2 linked regions of the Fulvivirga ulvae genome follow. The protein of the gene in region 1 interacts with the protein of each later gene in a pairwise test. Links are inferred from orthologs where the notes say so. Each region holds a gene or a part of one and is shown in the gene's direction. Other genes may lie near its edges. The genes, in order: ruvA and ruvC.

Region 1 (3,337 bases):
TTGCATTAGCCAATCCAAGTCCTGAAATAGACTATGAAACCGCCATGAACACCCGTGCTGATATCATAATGGCTACAGGCCGGTCTGATCATCCTAACCAGGTGAACAATGTTTTAGGCTTTCCTTATATTTTCAGAGGAGCACTCGATGTGAGATCTACCTCAATAAATGAGGAAATGAAACTGGCTGCTGTAAGGGCCATTGCCGACCTGGCTAAAGAACCCGTGCCTGACATGGTAAGCAAAGCCTATGGAGATAGTAAGATAATATTTGGAAAAGAGTACCTCATCCCGAAACCTCTCGATCCCAGGCTGATCACAACCATATCACCCGCTGTAGCTAAAGCTGCTATGAATACGGGAGTGGCCAGAATAGAGATAAAAGATTGGGACCAGTATCATATCGAACTTCAGCAAAGGATCGGTATTGATGAGAAATTAATGTCCAGAATCATCAATCGCGCCAAAAAGAACCCACAACGGGTAGTTTTTGCAGAAGCTCATGACCTTAAGATACTTCGGGCAGCCCAAATCATGCAGGATGAAAAAATTGCCCATCCTATTCTGCTAGGTAAGCGGGATGTAATAGAAAAGCTTATTGAAGAGCATAAACTTGAGTTGAATGACTGCTCCATCATTGACACTTATGAAGAAGACGAAAGGGTCGAAAAATTCGCCAGATCCTACTATGAAAAACGTAAGCGAAAAGGTGTGACCTTATATGAAGCTACGAAGTTAATGCGTGAAAGAAATATGTTTGGCAGCATGCTGGTCGAGCATGACGAGGCGGATGCACTTATCTCCGGCCTTACAAAAGACTATCCTAAAACCATACTTCCTGCATTGCAGATCATAGGCATGGAGAAAGATGTAAAAAGGGTGGCAGGCATGTATATTATAGCCAACAAAAAGGGTACATTCTTCTTCTCTGACACTACAGTTAACGTAAATCCTACGGCAGAAGAGCTTGTTGATATCATCGGAATGACAGCCCGTGGTGTGAAATTCTTTGATATTGAACCGCGTGTAGCCGTACTATCTTATTCCAATTTCGGGTCAAGTAAAGGGGAAATCCCTGAGAAGGTCCAGCAGGCAGTCAAACTAGCCAAACAAAAATTTCCTGAGCTTATCATAGACGGCGACATTCAGGCAAATGTGGCCCTGGACACTAAGATTCAACAAAATAATTACCCATTTAGTGAATTAGCTGAAAAAGGTGCAAATACACTTATTTTCCCTAACTTGGCGGCAGGTAATATTGCCTACAAACTGCTAATGGAAATTGGTGGAGCAGAGGCAATAGGCCCAATACTTTTGGGCATGAAAAAGCCTGTTCATATATTACAGCTGGGCAGCTCCGTCAGGGAAATCATTAATATGACCGCTATTGCAGTGGTAGACGCTCAGATATACCATAACAACCTAAAAAATGATCTCGTACCTCAAAGGTAAACTTTCATTCAAAGATCCGACCCACGTGATAATAGACGTCAACGGGGTCGGATATCACGTCAACATATCCCTGGCTACCTACGGAGATATTAAGGATGTCGAAAATATCATGCTACATACTTATTTGCATGTAAAGGAAGATTCCCATACCCTTTATGGATTTTCAAGCACTTCCGAAAAAAAGATGTTCCTTAACCTCATTTCTATTTCTGGCGTTGGGCCAAGCACCGGTTTGATGATACAATCATCATTGACAGCAGGAGAACTTAAACAAGCTATTATAAATGAGGATGTTAAAGTGATCCAGGGTGTGAAAGGCATTGGAGGGAAAACTGCCCAGCGCATTATCTTGGAGCTAAAGGACAAAATCAAAAAAGAAGGGCTTTATCCGGGCGAATCAGAATTAACATCACCTTCACACAATACTATTCGTTCTGAGGCGTTATCCGCGTTGATAACGTTGGGAATTAACAAATCTACAGCGGAAAAAAGTATCGACAGGATCCTGAAAAATTCGGGAAATACGATTACTTTGGAGGAATTAATTAAGCTCACTTTAAAAAACGCGTGATAATACTTACGTTTTGATTTCAAAGAGATTCTATAAATCGCTATCAGCTATTCTATGCGCTTACGTGATTTGCTCTGGATTTACTTACGAAGAAGATCCAAAGAATAAAAGCTTTAGCCTTACAGGTTCTACGAAAAAGTATCTTACAAAGTTGCAACAGCAGGATACTACAAAGCTGGATTCAGCAAAAAACGAGCAATACGAGCCATCAAGAAAGCCTACCTATCAACCTAAAGATCGCCTCGGTGATCCTTTCAGCAATGTTACGAGTCCGTCACCGTTGTTGTTGCAGGATCCGGCCAGCCTTCAGTTAGATGTTGAGATCGATACCGGTATGAATTATACCATTTATGAAAAGATTGGCGATTTAAATTACCGACCTACTTCTTCAATGACTTTTGAAGAATTCAAGCAATACCAGGAAAGACAACAATTAAAAGAATATTGGAAAAACAGGTCTGCAGGGCTAGATGGTGAAAGTGCTGTAAGTGGCAGGAACCTTATACCCCCAATTTATGTAAGCCCTATCTTCGACAGAATTTTCGGTGGCACTTATGTAGAAATCATACCAAGAGGTTTTGTAACCCTGGATTTTGGTGGCAGGTGGCAAAGAATCAATAATCCTAATATCCCAATCAGACAGCAAAGAAGCGGAGGGTTTGAATTTGATCAGCAGATCAGTATGAACGTTGTCGGTAAGATTGGAGAAAAACTGCAGGTGACTGCAAACTTTGATAACAACAATTCTTTTGATTTTGAAAACAACCTTAAAGTAGAATACACCGGGTATGAAGAAGACATACTACAAAAGCTCGAAATTGGTAATGTAAGCCTGCCCCTCAACAACAGTCTGATCACTGGGGCGCAAAACCTGTTCGGAATTAAAGCTCAAATGCAATTTGGTGATCTTTATGTTACCAGCGTGGCCTCCACACAAAGAGGAAAGTCAGAATCGATAACAATAGATGGCGGAGGTGTACAAGGACGTGAATTTGAGATTCGTGCCTCAAACTATGATGAGAACCGACACTTCTTCCTCGGGCACTTCTTTAGAGATAATTATGAAAAATGGCTGAGTAGTATCCCTTTTATAAATTCTGGAGTTAATGTAACCCGTGTAGAAGTTTATGTAGTTAATAGAAACAATGACACCCAGACTCTAAGAAACGTAGTTGGTCTTATGGATTTAGCTGAGCCTAATGCTGCAAATATTTACAGAGATGCTGTAGTTTCTCCAACAGCAGGAGCAGTGGCCAACTATAATGGAGCAAACACACTATACCAGCAACTGCTGGGGCTAAACAATAGAAATGCT
Region 2 (3,167 bases), 2.9 Mb from region 1 along the record:
ATGCCTTTCAAAAGTGCCTGCTTTTTCCCTTCACTTGTTTCCAGGTGTAATAGTGAAATTGAAAATTTTGCCTTTGGTATAAACCTATTAATTATCTCAACCGACGAATCATCTGAGTGATCATTAACCAGTATCACCTCGTATGCCTGATCAGAGATACTCTGCCCCTGAAGGCTACTCAGGAGGTTGGGTAAATTATTCTGTTCATTTCTGAAAGGTACAATGACGGTATAATAATGGCTTGGCTGCCCCTCGTACGTGGATGATTTTTTATTCAATGCCCATCCTATATTAAGAAGCAACAATAATATACAATACACAGAAATTATAACAATCAAAACCAAACTCATCGTGTTTTTAACCTCATCTTTAACGTAAGTGGAGCCCCGGTTATAGTGGGAACAAGTACATTGATCAGCCATAAAGTTAAGCTGGCACTAATAACACCCACAATATCAACATGATATTTCTCAAAGAAATAGATGGCTGAAAACTCTCTCACACCAAGGTCACTTAGGAAATTAAAGGTTGGCAATATGGATTTGGATAAAAATATCCAGGTTACGCCGGCCATATTCAGATGCAGACTTACCTCTGGCAAAAACAAGACAAGTATGACTCCGAACTGAAAAGCAAATACGATATAACGGAGAACAGATACCAGTAGAATGGCCGTAATTTCTCTTGCCGAATACATCCCTATAATACCAAAGTAGTAGTTTATTCTTACTCTTAGTTTTTCGGAAGGCGCTATGCCTGATATCATTCTACCTCTAATCACTAAATATGTTATAAGTAAAGCACCTCCAAGCACTACTGCCGACGAAACATAGATCCATAAAGCAGTGACGGAAATATAATACAACCCTACACTTCCAAATAAAAGTGTGGGAACCATTTGACAAAAACGACCAAGCATAATAGCTCCTATGTATCTACCTCTCTGAGGGTTATTGACTTGCATAACCCTCCCAAAGTAATCTCCAAGGCCGTGAGGAGTAATAAAACTCAGGCTCAAACCGGTAAGTACACCTTTAACTGCATTCATAAACGACATTCCGGACAGTGGCCTGACCAGAGTTCTCCATTTCACAGCTTCCAGTCCCCAGTTTAGCGGCATTAAAATCAATACAAGCGCCAGTAACCCGGGGTTATTGTAAAGAACCACCTGAATATAGTTCCACGTCGTCTCAGCAACATCCTTTCTATCTTGCAGTTTTAAATAAATGAAAGTAATTAAAAACAAGAGGACGACAACTTTAATGATCGGCCATAGGGTTGGTTTATAAAAAGAAGCTTTTATTAGATTGGGCATATTCATAAATTGCGCGTGTGGGCAAAATAGATAAAAAACCTCAAACCGAGAGGATAATTTTAGGGTTAGATCCGGGAACAAGTGTAATGGGGTATGGATTGATCGCTATAAAAGGCCAAAAGTTAAGTTTGATCCAGTTTGGGGTCATTCACCTCAGCAAGTATTCGGGTCATGAATTGAAGCTCAAAAAGATCTTTGAGCGTGTTTTAAGCCTCATCAATGATTACCATCCTGATGAAGTAGCCCTGGAAGCTCCCTTTTATGGAAAGAACGTGCAGTCGATGCTCAAACTCGGTCGTGCACAGGGAGTGGCTATGGCTGCTGCTTTGTCAAGGGAGATCCCTATCACCGAATATGCTCCTAAAAAGGTAAAGCAGTCTGTAACTAGCAATGGAAATGCCTCCAAGGAGCAGGTTGCCAGCATGCTCATGTCTCTTTTAAATTTTAAGGAAGCACCAAAACTATTAGATGCCACAGATGCGCTGGCTGTAGCAGTCTGTCATCATTTTCAAAAAGGAGTTGCACAAACAAAATCCTCAAAAAGCTGGGGCGCATTTGTGAGTGAGAATCCGGGGAGGGTGAAATAAATTAAAAAAAGAATATTGTTATATTTTCAGGATGCGCAAATCCATTTTCACCTTTCGGCCCTTCCTGTAATCTTTATTTTCCAGTGCTCATAAAAGCTTTTACATGATCTAAAATATACTCTACCTCTGCATCTTCCATCCCTGGATATAGAGGCAAGGATAAAACTTCACCAGCGGCTCTTTCTGAGTTGGGAAGCACTTCGGACACTTGATAAGCTTCAATTTTGTGAATAGGTACAGGGTAATGTATGGCTGTCTCTATGCCATGTTCTGATAAATATTTCCTTAACTGGTTTCTAAGAGCAGTTTGAATTACAAAAAGATGGAATACCCGATCTATTCCATTATCAGGTAACTTCATGTCCAGCTTGTTCATACCTGATAAATAAATTTGAGCCAATCTTCGACGTTCATCGTTCCACTGATCCAGATAAGATAATTTTAACGATAAAACGGCTGCCTGTAACGCGTCTAACCTGCTATTTTCTCCTATTGCAACATGCTCATCACGTGCCTTTTGTCCATGATCTTTCAGCAAACGAACAGTTTGAGCCAGTGTAGCATCATTAGTTATAATAGCTCCCCCGTCACCCAGAGCACCAAGGTTCTTCGTGGGGTAAAAACTAAAAGCTGCTGCATCCCCTATTGTTCCGACCTTTTTACCCATATAGCTAGCGCCGTGTGCCTGGGCACAATCTTCTATGACCTTAATCCCATACTCTTTGCCTAAATTGATAATAGGATCCATATGACAAGGTATCCCATAGAGATGTACAACAATTATTGCCTTGGTTTTTGATGTGATCAGGTTTGCAATTGTTTCCCCTGAGATACAGTATGAATCCATAGGGATATCTGCAAAAACGGGTCTTGCTCCAACGGCATGTACTACCTCAGCATCTGAAACCCAGGTGAAGGAAGGCACGATTACTTCGTCTCCTTTACCTATACCAAATCCTTTCAGAATTAACTCCAATGCATCTGTACCGTTAGCACAACTTATACAGTTTTCTGCTTTCAGGTACCCGGAAAAGGCATGCTCAAATTGCGTCACATGCTTCCCTCCTATATACCAGCCTTCCTCAATAATATTTGATGTAGTTGTTAACAGCTTTTCCTTAATTTCAGCCTGTTGCCTTTTTAAATCCAAAAACGAAACCTTCATATTATCATTCGAAAAATTATAATCCACAAATTTTCATCATAAAGAACTGAACTTTATAGAACTAATAAAACAATTCATTTTCCCAAAGAGTATTTATATT

The links.
Region 2: the proteins of ruvA (region 1) and ruvC interact in binary tests that used the Escherichia coli proteins (3 or more experiments, as listed by UniProt). The link is inferred for Fulvivirga ulvae from one-to-one orthologs.

Annotation. Positions count from the first base shown.
Region 1 is NZ_CP089981.1:1,365,345-1,368,681, forward strand. The notes cover bases 226-3,225. They hold ruvA (Holliday junction branch migration protein RuvA), read left to right. Parts: upstream 226-1,428; coding sequence 1,429-2,022; downstream 2,023-3,225. Other genes in these bases: LVD17_RS05745 (NADP-dependent malic enzyme), read left to right, coding at 226-1,451; sov (T9SS outer membrane translocon Sov/SprA), read left to right, coding at 2,036-3,225. Also shown: more of LVD17_RS05745, read left to right, coding at 1-225; more of sov, read left to right, coding at 3,226-3,337. UniProt on the Escherichia coli protein: The RuvA-RuvB-RuvC complex processes Holliday junction (HJ) DNA during genetic recombination and DNA repair.
Region 2 is NZ_CP089981.1:4,225,611-4,228,777, reverse strand. The notes cover bases 288-3,117. They hold ruvC (crossover junction endodeoxyribonuclease RuvC), read left to right. Parts: upstream 288-1,332; coding sequence 1,333-1,902; downstream 1,903-3,117. Other genes in these bases: LVD17_RS18035 (DegT/DnrJ/EryC1/StrS family aminotransferase), read right to left, coding at 1,976-3,067; LVD17_RS18045 (lysylphosphatidylglycerol synthase domain-containing protein), read right to left, coding at 347-1,246. Outside these bases: LVD17_RS18050 (glycosyltransferase), read right to left, coding at 1-278.